DNA from 3 places in the Paracoccus aminovorans genome. Region 1 is predicted to be linked to each of the others. Evidence: riboswitches for the same ligand, from Rfam matches in the RefSeq annotation. Region 1 holds a riboswitch; each other region holds the start of a gene.
What was found. Region 1 has a riboswitch for cobalamin ahead of nrdH (glutaredoxin-like protein NrdH). Riboswitches for the same ligand answer to the same signal wherever they lie in the genome.

Region 2: it holds a riboswitch for cobalamin, as region 1 does, so the genes downstream of both, JCM7685_RS07225 (ABC transporter substrate-binding protein) here and nrdH (glutaredoxin-like protein NrdH) in region 1, are expected to answer to the same signal.
Region 3: it holds a riboswitch for cobalamin, as region 1 does, so the genes downstream of both, JCM7685_RS02215 (DUF1636 family protein) here and nrdH (glutaredoxin-like protein NrdH) in region 1, are expected to answer to the same signal.

The regions. Positions count from the first base shown of each region.
Region 1 is NZ_LN832562.1:303,166-308,238, reverse strand. Features, by position in the region: gene nrdE (class 1b ribonucleoside-diphosphate reductase subunit alpha) at 1-1,240, opposite strand, end outside; gene nrdI (class Ib ribonucleoside-diphosphate reductase assembly flavoprotein NrdI) at 1,222-1,650, opposite strand; gene nrdH (glutaredoxin-like protein NrdH) at 1,656-1,877, opposite strand; cobalamin riboswitch at 1,973-2,158, opposite strand; gene JCM7685_RS17490 (metal ABC transporter permease) at 2,403-3,236, opposite strand; gene JCM7685_RS17485 (metal ABC transporter permease) at 3,233-4,096, opposite strand; gene JCM7685_RS17480 (manganese/iron ABC transporter ATP-binding protein) at 4,080-4,994, opposite strand.
Region 2 is NZ_LN832559.1:1,448,422-1,453,494, forward strand. Features, by position in the region: gene ccrA (crotonyl-CoA carboxylase/reductase) at 1-109, opposite strand, end outside; gene JCM7685_RS07215 (alpha/beta hydrolase) at 289-1,161, opposite strand; gene JCM7685_RS07220 (I78 family peptidase inhibitor) at 1,319-1,597, opposite strand; cobalamin riboswitch at 1,744-1,939, shown strand; gene JCM7685_RS07225 (ABC transporter substrate-binding protein) at 2,039-3,046, shown strand; gene JCM7685_RS07230 (FecCD family ABC transporter permease) at 3,043-4,092, shown strand; gene JCM7685_RS07235 (ABC transporter ATP-binding protein) at 4,089-4,859, shown strand; gene JCM7685_RS07240 (pseudoazurin) at 4,871-5,073, shown strand, end outside.
Region 3 is NZ_LN832559.1:431,429-436,501, forward strand. Features, by position in the region: gene cobN (cobaltochelatase subunit CobN) at 1-1,943, opposite strand, end outside; gene cobW (cobalamin biosynthesis protein CobW) at 1,956-2,990, opposite strand; gene JCM7685_RS02215 (DUF1636 family protein) at 2,987-3,361, opposite strand; cobalamin riboswitch at 3,437-3,633, opposite strand; gene cobO (cob(I)yrinic acid a,c-diamide adenosyltransferase) at 3,672-4,295, shown strand; gene JCM7685_RS02225 (hypothetical protein) at 4,357-5,073, shown strand, end outside.

The sequences.
Region 1 (5,073 bases):
CGAGATTGCACGAAATATCAGTGCCCAGGTGGGAATAGCTCAGATCCTCGTTGAACTCGCTGGCCTCGTTGACCTGCAGGATCTCGCTGCACAGGTTCGACATGGTGATGCGGCCATGCACCGGGTTGGCGCGGTTCACCGTGTCCTCGAACATGATGTAGGGATAGCCGCTTTCGAACTGGATCTCGGCCAGGGTCTGGAAAAATGCGCGGGCGTTGATCTTGCGCTTCTTGATGCGCTTGTCGTCCACCATCTCGGCATATTTCTCGGTCACCGAGATTTCCGAGAAAGGCACGCCATAGACCTTCTGGATGTCGTGCGGCGAGAACAGGTACATGTCCTCGTTGCGCTTCGCCAGTTCGAAGGTCACGTCCGGGATCACCACGCCCAGGCTCAGCGTCTTGATGCGGATCTTCTCGTCGGCGTTCTCGCGCTTGGTGTCGAGGAAGCGCAGGATGTCCGGGTGATGCGCGTTCAGATAGACCGCGCCCGCGCCCTGACGCGCGCCCAGCTGATTGGCATAGCTGAACGAATCCTCCAGCAGTTTCATCACCGGGATGACACCCGAGGACTGGTTCTCGATGCCCTTGATCGGTGCGCCCGCCTCACGCAGGTTGGTTAGCATCAGCGCCACGCCGCCGCCGCGCTTCGACAGTTGCAGGGCCGAGTTGATCGAGCGGCCGATGGATTCCATGTTGTCTTCCAGCCGCAGCAGGAAGCACGAGATCAACTCGCCACGCGACTTCTTGCCGGCGTTGAGGAAGGTCGGCGTCGCTGGCTGGAAGCGACCGGACAGGATCTCGTCCATGAAGCGCATCGCCAGGCCCTCGTCGCCGCGCGCCAGCGCCAGGGCGACCATGACCACGCGGTCCTCATAGCGTTCCAGGTAGCGCTGGCCGTCGCGAGTCTTCAGCGTGTAGCTGGTGTAATACTTGAACGCGCCCAGGAAGGTCGGGAAACGGAACTTCTTCTGATAGGCGGCATCCCAGATCGCGCGCTGGAAGTTCTTGGAATACTGGTCCAGCACCTCGGGCTCGTAATAGCCCTCGTCGACCAGATAGCGCAGCTTTTCGTCCAGATTGTGGAAAAAGACGGTGTTCTGGTTGACGTGCTGCAGGAAATACTGCCGCGCCGCCTTGCGATCCGCGTCGAAGCGGATGCGGCCCTCGCCGTCATAGAGGTTCAGCATCGCGTTCAGCGCGTGATAGTCCAACTCGGCCTTTACGCCATCGTCAAGCATTCCGTCCCCCAGAATTCGCTTAGCCCCGCATGCACGCGGGAAATATCCAGATCGGTCCCCGCCAGCTCGAAACGATACAGCACGGGAACGTTGCATTTGGTGGAAATCACCCGACCAGACAGCGCATAGGTGGCGCCGAAATTCCGGTTGCCGGCGGCGATGACGCCGCGCAGCAGGGCGCGGCGGTCGGGATCGTTCAGGAAATGGATGACCTGCTTGGGCACCGCGCCCCGCCCCTCGCCATCGGCATAGGTCGGGCAGATCAGCACATAGGGCAGATCGGGCGCAGGCATCGGGTCCCTGGGCGAGATCGGGATGCGGCAGGCGGGCCGGCCGAGCCGGGCCACGAAGCGCGCCGTATTCCCCGAAGCCGAGGAGAAATAGACCAGTCTGCCCGTCGGCCCGCCCATGGCCCTTACGACAGGCGGCCGATCATGTCCGGGCGGAAGCCGGCCCAATGCGCCTCGCCGGCGACGACGACCGGCGCCTGGCGATAGCCGAGCGAGGTGACCAGTTCCAGCGCCGAGTCGTCCTCGGTCAGGTCCACCAGGTGGTAGTCGAGACCGCGCGCATCCAGGGCGCGGGTGGTGGCGGTGCATTGCACGCAGGCGGGCTTGGAATAAACGGTGATGGTCATGCCTCTGCTCCTTCTTTTTTGCTGTAGGGCAGCCGAGGGCTGGGCCGGAGGCTATGCCATCCGAACCGCTCAAGCCCCGCGCCCGCCGCACGGTGTGGTCCTTTCGTGCCATGGCAGGTCTTCTGACTCGCAGGTCTCGGCTCGGCTGCCCTTCCCGGTTTCCCAGTGGCGTTGCAACCTCGCTCACCGCTTACAGCTGCGGGGGCAGTGCCGGATTTTCACCGGGCTTCCCTCTTCGTCCTCCGGATCGCTCCGGATTAACCATGACCCGGCCAGTAAGCCACGCCGTGCGGCCCGGGTCAATCCATATCTAGTGGGATGCGGCGATCTATCCCCAAATATGTGGTGGGTCTGTGGATAAGATCGCCAGGGCGCACGAAAGGCGTCCCGTTAACCATTCGCCGAACGGATCGGGGTCCGAAGCGGCCATCCTGCTGCCGGAGGTTGTGCGGCGCCGCCGCGGGCGTACTCGGCGGCAGGGACGCATGGCGGGACCGAGATCCGACCCCGCAATCCGCGGCGCCCTCACAGGGCGGCCGTGGCACGCTTCACCTGCCATGTCCGCCGAACAAAGGCGGCGACGAAGATCGCGGTCAGGATCAGGATGACCGTCGGCGCCGGCGCGCTGTCCAGGAAGAAGCTGGCATAGGCCCCGGTCAGCATCGCCGCCATGCAGACCGCCACCGCCACCGCCAGCATGCGGCCGAAGCTGCGCGCCAGCAGGAAGGCGATGGCGCCCGGCGCGATCAGCAGCCCGACCGCCAGGATCAGCCCCGTCGCCGCCATGGTGGCGACGATGGTCAGCGACAGGATCGTCAGCAACCCATAATGCAGCAACCCCACCGGCAGGCCCGACGCCCGCGCCTGCGCCGGATCGAAGGCGTGCAGCATCAGGTCCTTCCATTTCAGCAGCAGCACCAGCGACACCGGCGCCCCGATCCACAGGGCGGTGCGCAGGTCCGCGGCGCCCACGCCCAGCATGTTGCCGAACAGGATATGGTCCAGGTGCACGTCCGAGGCGATCGAGGTGTAGAGGACGATCCCCAGCCCGAACATGCCCGAGAAGACGACGCCCATGACCGTGTCCTTCTTCACGCGGCTGTTGTCCGCCAGGTATCCGGTGGCCAGCGCCGTCACCATCCCGGCCGCGAAGGCGCCCAGGATCAGCGGAAAGCCGAGGATATAGGCCAGCACCACGCCCGGCAGCACCGCGTGGCTGACCGCGTCGCCCATCAGCGCCCAGCCCTTCAGCACCAGGAAGCAGGACAGCAGCGCCGTCGGGACCGCGACGATGGCCGAGATCAGGAAGGCGTTCTGCATGAAGCCGAACTGGAACGGCAGCAGGAGCTGGTCGATCATTGCGGGGCCTCCTCGCGCAGGGCGGCGCGGGCCTTGGCGCGGGCGGCCAGCAGCCCGTGCTTCGGCGCCCAGACGAAGGCGGCGAGGAAGATCAGCGTCTGCAGCACGACGATGATGCCGCCGGTCGCGCCGTCGAGGAAATAGCTCAGATAGGCGCCCAGGAAGCTGGTGACGGTGCCCAGGGTCACCGACAGCAGGATCAGCCGCGGGAAGCGGTCGCAGAGCAGATAGGCCGTGGCGCCGGGTGTCACCACCATGGCGATGACCAGGAACGCGCCCACGGTCTGCATCGCCGCCACCACGCAGGCCGACAGCAGCACGAAGAACATTCCCTTCAGCAACCCGGGCCGCAGCCCGACGGTCCGGGCGTGGCTCTCGTCGAAAAAGACCACCATCAGGTCCTTCCACTTCAGCGCCAGCACCGCCAGCGAGACGAAGCCGATGATGGCCAGTTGCAGCGTGTCCCCGGGCGTGATCGCCAGGATATTGCCCATGGTGATGGTCTGGACCGACACCGCCATCGGATTGACCGAGACCATGAACAGCCCCAGCCCGAAGAAGCTGGTGAAGATAAGCCCGATCACCACGTCCACCTTGAGCCCGGAACGGTCGGACAGGAACAGCATCGCCGCCGCCGCCAGCCCGCCCGAGAGGAACGCCCCCAGCGCGAAGGGCAGGCCCAGCATATAGGCGCCGGCGACGCCGGGGACCACGGAATGGGACAGGGCGTCGCCGATCAGCGACCAGCCCTTGAGCATCAGATAGGCTGACAGGAAGGCGCAGACCCCGCCCACCAGCGCCGAGACCCACATGGCGTTCATCATGTAGTGATAGCCGAAGGGTTCAAGCAGCAGGGTCATCCGAGGCCCCCTCGTGCGTCCGGGTGCGGTCGCCGTATTGCACCAGCGGGCGTTCGTCGTCGCTGAGGATGGTGATGCGGCGGCCGTCCTCGTCGTCGTGCAGCGCATGTCCGCCCAGGGTGAAATGCCGCAGCACGCCGCCAAAGGCCGCTTCCAGGTTCCCGGGCGTGAAGGTGGTCTCGGTCGGGCCATAGGCCAGCACGGTGCCCTTGACCAGCACCACCCGGTCGCAGAATTCCGGCACCGAGCCCAGGTTGTGGGTCGAGACCAGCATGACCCGGCCTTCGTCGCGCAGCGCGCGCAGCAGGGCGATGATCTGCTCCTCGGTCTTGACGTCCACGCCGGTAAAGGGCTCGTCCAGCAGGATGACCTGCCCGTCCTGCGCCAGGGCCCGGGCCAGGAAGACCCGCTTCTTCTGGCCCCCCGACAGCTCGCCGATCTGGCGGCGGCGATGGTCGAGCATGTTCACCCGCGCCAGCGCCCGCTCGACCGCCTCACGATCCGCGGCCGAGGGACGGCGCAGGAAACCCATGTGGCCGTAGCGGCCCATCATCACCACGTCCTCGACCAGAACGGGAAAGGACCAGTCCACCTCTTCGGCCTGGGGCACATAGGCCACGAGGTTCTTCTTCAGGGCCTCGCGCACGGTCATGCCCAGCAGCCGGATCTCGCCCCGGGCGACCGGCACGAATCCCATGATCGCCTTGAACAGCGTGGATTTCCCGGCGCCGTTCACGCCGACCAGCGCGGTGACGGTGCCCCTGGGGATGGCGAAGCTGGCATTGCGCAGCGCGGTCAGGCCGTTGCGATAGGAAACGGTCAGATCGCGCGCCATGATGCCGCCGCCCGAATCCGGCGCGTCGCCGCTGGTCCTGGTGGTCGATCTGTCGTCGCGCATCTTGGTTTTCGCTTTCTGCCGGAACGGGACGGTCGCCCTCGGATGGGAAGCCCGGCGCGCGAGGCGCGTCAGGACGCTT
Region 2 (5,073 bases), on a different replicon from region 1:
CGTACATCTGCTTGGGGACATAACCCAGGGGCGGCATCTCGCCGATCTCGTAAAGGTCCTTTTCCGGCGCATCATAGGGCGCGATCGGGGTCGGTTGGTCCAGGGCCATCTTGCAGTCCTCTTTTGCCGCTTTCCTTGCGCGGTTCTGCCGCAGCGCAGAATCAACGCGGGTTGCCAGCCTGTTCTACGGTCAGATGCGCAACAATGCAACATGACAGATAGGGAATTTGTAATATTCTTTCGTTTTCAAAGCCGTCCTGCCGCAATGCAGCGGCGAGGGCGCCGAAGCTAGCCGGAGAGGTGCCGGGCCAGGAAGCGGGCCAGCGCCTCTTGCACGGCCGCGCGCCCGAAGCCGCCGGTGCCGTGGCCCTCGTGCGGCAGCAGCGCGAAGTCGATTTCCGCCCGGGGATCGACGGCGGCCCAGGCAGTGCGCAGCCGCTCGGCCTGGCCGGCAGGGACGATGCCGTCCTGGGCGCCGTGGCGGATCATCAGCGGCGGCAGCGGCGTGCCGGGCCGCATCGCGCGCAGCCGGCCCACGGGCGACAGCGGGGTCGCCTGTTCGCGGCGCTGGCCCACCGGATAGCCGACCAGCAGCGATTCGACGCTGCGGGGCGAATCGGCGGGGGTGCGGCGCAGCCTGCGGCCCAGCTTTGCCAGATCGGCGTCCAGGCTGCCGAAATCCATCGGTCCGTAGAAATCGACCACCGCCCGAGGCGGCCGGTCCCGCGCGGCCAGCGTCAGCGCTGCGGAAACCGCCATGAAGGCGCCGGCGCTGCGGCCCCCCAGCGCCATGCGGCCGGGCATCAGCCCCAGATCGGGCCCCCGGCGGTTCAGAAAGGCCACGGCGGCCAGCACGTCGCCTTCCTGCGCCGGCCAAAGCGCCTGGTTGGACAGGCGATAGTTCATCCGCACCACCGCGATACCCTGTGCCGGCAGTTGCGGCGGCACCGGCAGGCTGCGCTTGTCGCCGGTCCGGAAGCCGCCGCCATGCAGGTCCAGCAGCCAGGGAAACGGCCCCTTGCCCTCGGGCAGATGCACGTCCAGGCGGTTGCGGGACGAGGTCTCGGCGTAGGCGAGGTCGTCCAGGGCCGGATTGCCGGCCGAGGCTCCCGCCACGGCCGTCGCCAGCGCGGCCAGGACCGTGCGGCGCGTCATCCCCATGCTTACCGTCCCTTCATCCGCTCGGATCGCGCCAGCCTTGGCAGCGTCGGGGCGGGGGTGCAAGCGGCGGATGGATCGGACGCATGTGGTTTCGCGGTTGCCTGCGGCAGATCGGCGCATGGGCACGGGGTTCGCGCCGATCCGCGGCGGCAGGAGGTCAGTTGCAGCTGACCGACATCAGCGTGCCCTTGCGGTCGAACATGAAGGTCAGGCGCTCTTGCAGCAGTTCCAGCGTCATCGGCTGGCCATCGCGGACGATGCGATAGGCCTGGCCTTCGGGCACGCTGATCGTCGGCGAGACCTGGCCGACCAGATGCGCATAGCGCGCGGCGCCGCAGGGATCCGCGTCGGCCTGGGTGGGCTCTTCCGGCTGCGACGCGCAGGCGGCCAGCGCCAGCGGTGCGGCCAGGGCGGCGACAAAGGGAATGCGTTTCATCTTGACCTCATGGGGTTGCCTTCTTCGGCAAGGGAACGCATCGGGCCAGGGATCGGTTCGCCCGGGGCAGGCGAAATGCCGTTACGACGCATCCCGGTCCGGTTTCCGGTCGCCCGGAGATCCTTCTTGCCAGCGCCGGTGCCAGAAGCTAGGGGGAAGCCGTCGGTTTCCGCAAGGAATTGAAAGGGAATCCGCCGGGGTCCAAGGCCCCGAACCGGAACTGCCCCCGCAACTGTAGGCGGCGAGCAGGATGCAGAACGCCACTGTGGCCGCAAGCCATGGGAAGGCCGCATCCCGCCGCGACCCGCCAGTCAGGAGACCTGCCGACGTCGTAGACCAACCCCAGCGGGACGGCTGGGGCGTGGCATGTATCGGCGTCCTTCCGCCCGGTTCCTGTCCGCCCCCGCGTCTTGCCCTCATGATGCAGCGGAAGGGACCATCATGCTGAGATTCACCACGGCGATCCTCGCCACGTTCACGCTGGCGCCGATGGCGCTTGCGGGCACCGAATACCCGCTGACGCTGACCAGCTGCGGCCACGAGATCACCTTCGACAAGGCGCCCGACAGCGTCGTCAGCGTCGGGCAAAGCACGACCGAGATCCTTTACATGCTGGGCCTCGCGGACAAGGTCGCGGGCACGGCGCTGTGGATCAACCCGGTCCTGCCCGAGTTCGAAGAGGTCGATGCCAAGGTCGAGCGCCTTGCCGACAACGCCCCCAGCTTCGAGAGCGTGCTGGCCAAGAAGCCCGAACTGGTGGTCACCGCCTATGAATGGATGATCGGCCCGCAGGGCGCGGTCGGCACGCGCGAGATGTTCGACGACGCCAGGATCCCCAGCTGGATCATGCCCACCGAATGCATCGGCAAGGACAATACCCAAAGCATGGACGGCACCCGCACGGTGATGTTCGACACCGCGACGCTCTATAAGGGCATCGAGGAACTGGCGACGATCTTCGACGTCCAGGACCGCGGCGCCGAGGTGATCGCCGATCTGAAGGCGCGCGAGACGGCAGCGGTCGAGAAGGCGAAGGCGCTGAACCTGCCCGAGGACGTGTCGGGCCTGTTCTGGTATTCCTCGGCCGATATCGAGATCGACCCCTATATCGCCGGTGTGAACGCGGCGCCGGGCTGGATGCTGTCGAAGCTGGGCGTGAAGAACGTCGTCGGCTCGCAAGAGGAATGGCCGACCGTGGGTTGGGAGACCATCGCCAAGGCCGATCCCACCTTCATCGTCGCCGCCGAGATGAACCGCCGCCGCTTTCCCGCCGACGACATCGCGGTCAAGCGCGGGTTCCTGACCTCGGATCCGGTGACCAGCCAGATGGAGGCGGTCAGGCATGATCGCATCCTGACCATGCCGGCCAATGCGATGGATCCCTCGGTGCGCTCGATCTATGGGCTGGAGTCGCTGGCGGAATCGCTGGCCGGGTTCGACCTGAAATGAGCGCGCGCGCCGCGACCCGGGGCATGGGACGCCGGGGGGGCTGGCTGTGGCTGGCCCCCGCCGTGCTGGTCGCGGCGCTGTTCTTCGGCACGGCGGTGGGCGAGACGCGGATCCCGCTTGCCACCGTCGTCGAGGTGCTGGCGGTCAAGGCGGGGCTGTCGTCGGCCGCGCTCGATCCGATCGACGCCAGCGTGATCTGGCATTACCGGCTGTCGCGGGCGGTGGTGGCGGCCTGCGGCGGCGCCAGCCTGGCGCTGTCGGGGCTGATCCTGCAGGCGCTGCTGCGCAACCCGCTGGCCGAGCCCTATCTGCTGGGCATCTCGGCCGGCGCCTCGACCGGGGCGGTGCTGATCGCGGTGGCGGGGGTCGGCGGCGGATTGGTCGGCATGTCGGCTGGGGCCTTTGCCGGCGCGCTGACCGCATTCGCGCTGGTGGCAGGGCTGGCGAGGATGGCGGGCGGCGGCACCGGGCTGCGCGGCGCCGGGGTCATCATCCTGGCGGGCATCGCCGGCTCGCAGATGTTCAACGCGCTGACCGCGCTGATCATCGCGCAATCGGCCAGCGCCGAACAGGCGCGGGGCATCATGTTCTGGCTGCTGGGCAATCTGTCGGGCGTTCGCTGGCCCGATACGCAGCTGGCGCTGCCGATGGCGGCGCTGGGGCTGGGGGTGACGCTGTGGCATGTGCGGGCGCTGGACGCCTTTACCTTCGGCGCCGAGGCGGCCGCGACGCTGGGGATCGATCTGCGGCGCACCCAAGCGGTGCTGATCGGCACGGCGGCGCTGATCACCGCCGTCATGGTCTCGATCGCCGGCGCCATCGGCTTCGTCGGGCTGGTGGTGCCCCATGCGATGCGCTTCCTGGTCGGCACCCGTCATGCGCGGCTGGTCCCGGCCACGGCGCTGGCGGGGGCGGTGTTCCTGGTGTTGTCCGACGTGGTCTCGCGCATCGTCATCCCGGGGCAGGTGCTGCCCATCGGCGTGATCACCGCGCTTGTCGGCGCCCCTGCCTTCGCGCTGGTGATGATCCGGGGGCGGCAGCGATGACGCCGCTGCTGGAGGTGGTCGGCGCCAGTCGCCGGGGTGGCACGCGCGATATCGTTTCCGATGTCAGCGTCGGCCTGCGGCCCGGCGAGATGCTGGGCCTGGTCGGGCCGAACGGATCGGGCAAGTCCACGCTGCTGAACCTGATGGCCGGGCTCTTGCCGCCGAGCCGGGGCGAGGTCCGGCTGGAGGGCCGGCCGCTGGCGCGCCTGCGCCGCCGCCAGATCGCGCAGCGCCTGGCGTTCGTGGCGCAATCCGCCGAGACCGAGGATCGCATCAGCGTCCGCGAGGCGGTCGAGATGGGCCGCACCCCCTGGTTGGAGCCGCTGCGGTCCTGGAGCCCCCGCGACGACGCCGCCGTCACCGCTGCGCTGCAGGCCGTCGACATGGCGCATATGGCGGGGCGGGACTGGTCCTCGCTCTCCGGCGGAGAACGCCAGCGCGTCCATATCGCCCGCGCCCATGCGCAGCAGCCGCGGATCCTGCTGCTGGACGAGCCGACCAACCACCTCGACATCCACCACCAGCTTGGCATCCTCGACCTGATCGCCGGGCTTGGCGCCACCACCGTGATCGCGCTGCACGACCTGCATCACGCGCTGCGCTGCGACCGGGTGCTGGTGATGCAGGCCGGCCGTTGCGTGGCGCTCGGCCCGCCCGCCGCGGTGCTGACCCCCGCCCTGATCCGCGAGATCTTCGGCGTCGAGGCCGAGATCGTTCCCCATCCGGGCGAGGGGCATCCGCTCTTCGCCTTCCGCAAAATCCGTTGAAAGGAAATCCCATGCTGCTGCGCGCCGCCATGCTGGCCTGTCTTCTGCCGCTTTCGGCCCTGGCCGAGGTCCACGAGGTCAAGATGCTCAACCGCAACGACACCGGTCCCATGCCCTTCGAGCCGGAGTACCTGGTGATCCAGCCCGGCGACACGGTGAAGTTCCTGGCCGTCGATCCCGGCCACAACGCCGCCACCATTGCCGGAATGATCCC
Region 3 (5,073 bases), on a different replicon from region 1:
ACGGTGCCGTAGACATGCAGCCCGTCGCCGAAGCGGCTGTCCTTGAGATCGCAGAGAAAGCGGTCGATCAGCGGGATCGCCTCGGAGGGCGCGGCGTCGGGGGGCAGGCCGAGGTCGGCCTCGACGCCGGCGGCGCGGGCCTCGTCGCGGATCGCGCCGATCAGGCGGTCGCGGCGGCGCGGGTCCAGCCCGTCGGCGGTGGAATATTCGTCCAGCAGCCGTTCCAGATGCGCCAGGTTTTCGGGAACGGCGGCATCGACCAGCGGCGGCGGCAGGTGGCCCAGCGTCACCGCCGACAGCCGGCGCTTGGCCTGCGCGGCCTCGCCAGGGTCGTTGACGATGAAGGGATAGATCACCGGCAGATCGCCCAGCAGCGCCTGCGGCCAGCATTCCCCAGAAAGCGCCACCGACTTGCCGGGCAGCCATTCCAGCGTGCCATGCGCGCCCATGTGGACCAGCGCCTGGGCCTGGGTCCGAAGCCACAGGTAGAAGGCGACATAGTCGTGGCATGGGGTGCGGGAGAGGTCATGGTAGTCGTCGCTGCGGGTCGCGACCGCGCCGCGCTCGGGCTGCAGGGCGATGAGGTCGGGGCCCTGGCGGATGGCGGCGAAGCGGAAGCCCTGGGCCGGCGGCTCGCCCCAGGCGGCGTGCAGGTCGTCGCGCAGGGGGGCCGGCAGCGCGGCCAGCGCGCGCAGGTAGTCGGCCAGTGGCCAGTGCAGCCGCTCGGCCAGCAGGCGGCGGCCCAGGTCGGCGTGGCCGATCCCCAGCATCGCGCCCGCCGAGGCCAGCGCGTCCAGTCCCACCGCATGGGCCAGCTGATGCGCCTTGCCGGGATAGGTGGACAGCACCACCGCCCGCCGCGCCGCCGGCAGCGCCAGCCGCGCCTTGATCCGCGCCACCGCCGCCGCGATCAGCGCCGCGTCGGGGGCATGGACCAGGCGCGCGCATTGCAGGTCGGGGTCGCGGGGCTGCGGCTCCTTGAAGCTGACGGCGCCCAGGAAGATGCGGCCGTCGACCTCGGGCAGCACCACATGCATGGCGAGGTCGGCGGCCGAAAGGCCGCGGTCCTCGGCGGCCCAAAGCGCGCGGGGCGCGGTGGACAGCGCCGCCTGGAACACCGGGCAATCGGCGCCGTCGAAGGGGGTGGCCCCGGCATCGTCCCGGGCGGAAAAGGCGGTCAGGTTCACGACCGCCGCCACGCCCGGCAGGTGCGGGGCGAGGAAATCCGCGACACCGGCGGCCTTCAGCGAGGGCGCGAACACGCCGGTCGCGGGCAGGCCGGCGTCGCGCAGCGCCCGGATCAGCGCATCGACCGGGCCGAGGTCGGCCGCGGTCAGATAGCTGCGATAGAAGCTGACCAGCAGCCCGGGGATGGGGCGGTCGATCACGCCGCGGTCGGGGTCGTAGAAGCCGAAGGCGGGGATGGCGGCCTGGCCCTCGACCGCGGCGGCGGGCAGGCCGGCGGCGCGGGCCAGCTCGGCCAGCGCCATCTGCGCGGCCACCGCCCCGCCTTCGTCGCAGAGCGCCGTGAGCCGGTGCAGCATGGGCGGCGGCAGCGTGGACAGCCGCTCCAGGGCCGGGTCGGGGCGGCCGTCGGCGGGCAGGAAGGCCAGCGCGATGCCGCGCCGCCGGGCCAGGTCCTGAAGACTGGCGGCGCCATAGGGCCAATAGGCCTCGCCGCCGATCAGCCGGACCAGCACGGCACGGGCGCCGGACAGCGTCGTCTCGCAATACTGGTCGACCGAGACCGGGTGGCGCAGCGCCGACAGGTTGCACAGCCGCAGCGACGGCAGGCCGCCGGCGGCGCGGTGCCAGCCCGCCGCGAAGGCGCCGAGGTCGCTGTCGCTATAGGACAGCACCACCAGATCGGCGGGGCTCTGGCCGGGGTCGGTCGGAACCTCGGCATCCTCGAGCCCGCGGCTTTCGCGGAAGACGACGTGCAAACCGGACCCCTTTTAGCCGTGCAGAACCTCGCGGATGGCGGCTTCGTCAATATCGTCGTGCTCGGCGATCACCACAAGCCGCGACAGCCGCGGCTGATCGCCCCACGGCCGGTCGAACTGATGCCGCACCCGTTCGCCCACCGCCTGCACCAGCAGGCGCATCGGCTTGCCGGCGACGGCGACATGGCCCTTGACGCGCAGGACGTTCCGTTCGCGCGCCAGCCGCTCGATCCGCGCCACCAGATCGGCGGGATCGGCGATCTCGGGCAGCTCGATCACCACCGAATCGAAATCGTCGTGTTCGTGGTCGTCGGCGCCGTCGTGGTGGCTGGGGCGGGCGTCGAGGTCGTCCTCGGCCGCGGCGCCCAGGCCCAGGATCACGCGCGGGTCGATCACGCCGTCGGTCAGGGGCAGAATCGGCAGCTTGCGCGGCGCCTCGGCCTCGATCGCGGCGCGGGCAGCGGCAAGGCCCGCCTCGCCGGCCAGGTCGGCCTTGGACAGCAGCACGATGTCGGCGCAGGCGATCTGGTCCTCGAACACCTCGGACAGGGGCGTTTCATGGTCCAGGCTGTCGTCCGCGGCGCGCTGGGCCTCGACGGCGGCTTCGTCGGGGGCGAAGCGGCCGGCGGCCACCGCTTCGGCATCGGCCAGGGCGATCACCCCGTCCACGGTGATGCGCGAGCGGATCGCCGGCCAGTCGAAGGCCTTCAGCAGCGGCTTGGGCAGGGCCAGGCCCGAGGTCTCGATCAGGATGTGATCGGGCCGCGCCGGCATCGCCATCAGCTTTTCCAGCGTCGGGATGAAGTCGTCGGCGACGGTGCAGCAGATGCAGCCGTTCGACAGTTCCAGGATGTTCTCGGCCGGGCAATTCTCGTCGGCGCAGGATTTCAGGATGTCGCCGTCGACGCCCATGGTGCCGAATTCATTGACCAGCACCGCCAGCCGCTTGCCCTGCGGGTTCTGCATCAGGTGGCGGATCAGCGTGGTCTTGCCGGCACCCAGGAAGCCGGTGATGACGGTGACGGGGGTCTTGGTCAGGTCGGTCATGATTCATCCAGTCGGGGGGCCAAGGGGGGAGGAATGCGCGCGATGCTGCGCTTGCGGAAAATCGGGCTGCGCTCGCGCCAGGGCACGATGCCGTCGGGCGTGGCGGCATAGGCGCTGGCGCCTTGCAGGATCTCGGCGGCGTCCGCGGGTTCCATGCGGCCATAGACATAGGTCCAGCGGTCGGGGCCGCTCAGCGCGATGGCGGCGCCATTGGAACAGGCCGAGAGGCATTCGACCGGACGGATGGTCACGCCCGCCGGATCGGGGTGGCGCAGCAGCGCCGCCATCAGCCGCTGTCCCGGCACGGGCTGGCCGTCGACGACGGGCTCGCCGGCACGGCAGGTGATGCAGACATGCAGCGTCACGGTCATGCCTCAGCTCCCCTGGTCATGGCGGCATGAGGCAGGGCGGTCGCCCGAACCCCAGCAGGAACACCCCGTCCGCCGGTCAATCCTTCTGCGCGGCAGGTCTCCCGGCTTGCGGATTCGGGCCAGGCCCACGGGCGTCCCACCTTCCCGGCATGTGCCAGTGGCTTTGGACGACCTTTCCGGTCACGGTCGCGGGGGCGGCTGCTTTCGGGTATAACCCGTCGCATTCCCTTTTCACCTGTCATGGGACAGGAACCGGCGCAGCCGAAGCTGTGCCCCCCACGCCCCCGCTTGTCAAGCAAAGGAGTCCCCGATGTCCGCCGATCCCCCCGAAGACGAGAACGCCCGCCACGCCCAGAAGATGGCCAAGGTCAAGGCCGCTCGCGACCGCATGATGGCCGGCAAGCAGGGCGAAAAGGGCCTGATCATCGTCCATACCGGCAAGGGCAAGGGGAAATCTTCTTCCGGCTTCGGCATGATCCTGCGCTGCATCGCCCACGGCATGCCCTGCGCGGTGGTGCAGTTCATCAAGGGCGCCTGGGACACCGGCGAGCGGCGGCTGCTGACAACGCATTTCGCCAATCTCTGCCAGTTCCACGCCATGGGCGAGGGCTTCACCTGGGAAACCCAGGACAAGGCCCGCGACGTCGCCGCCGCCCGCGCCGGCTGGGAAAAGGCCAAGGCGCTGATCCGCGACCCCGAGATCCGCATGGTGCTGCTCGACGAGATCAACATCGCGCTGCGCTACGACTATCTGGACGTGGCCGAGGTCGTGGCTTTCCTGCGCGACGAAAAGCCGCCTATGACCCATGTCGTGCTGACCGGCCGCAACGCCAAGCCGGAACTGATCGAGGCCGCCGATCTGGTCACCGAGATGGAGGTGGTCAAGCATCCGTTCCGCGACGGCATCAAGGCGCAGCCGGGGGTGGAATTCTGACGCGGCATGGTGTCATCTGCCCCGGCCGATACACGAGCGATTTCGAAAGGGATGTTGCAGGATGATTTTCAGACAAGGACTTGTTGCGCTGCTGGCCTTCTGCCCGTTTTCGGCAGCCTGGGCGGTGCCGGCCAGCGACGAGGGCGCCGCCAGGCTGAAGGGCGTCTTCCAGACCTATTTCGGCGCGGTCGAGGGCGTGGTCAGCGTCACGCCCCAGGGCGACAGCTACGAATTGCGGATCGACCCGGCGCCGCTGCTGGCGCAGGTTCCCGACGATCAGGCGCAGATCACCGTCTCGCCCCTGACCTATGAGCTGACCGACAATGGCGACGGCAGCTGGGGCGTCAGCGAGGACCAGGTGCTCAGCTGGTCGGTGGCGGTGCCGAAGATGTTCGAGCAGAAGGGCTCGACCCGGATCGAATCGACCGGCACCTGGGACGAGGCGCTGATGAGCTTTCGCGACCAGAAGGCGGTGATGACGGATTACGTCATCGATTCGGTGCAATATGGTCCGCCGATGGCGGCCGACGGCGCCCCGGCCGATCCCTCGGCCGAGCCGCAGGTCATATCGCGCGACCACCAGTCCACCGCGCGGATGGAGACGGCCCTGACCGGCACCGCCGGCAAAGCGGGCGGCGTCGATCAGGCGATGAGCTTCACCGCCACCGACCTTGCCCAGCGACAGGAGGTCGCGATGGGCCCCGGCGGCGCGCCGATGCTGATCGAGGTCTCGGCCCCCGGCTACGGCGGCCAGGCGCAGATCGCGGGCGCGCGCACG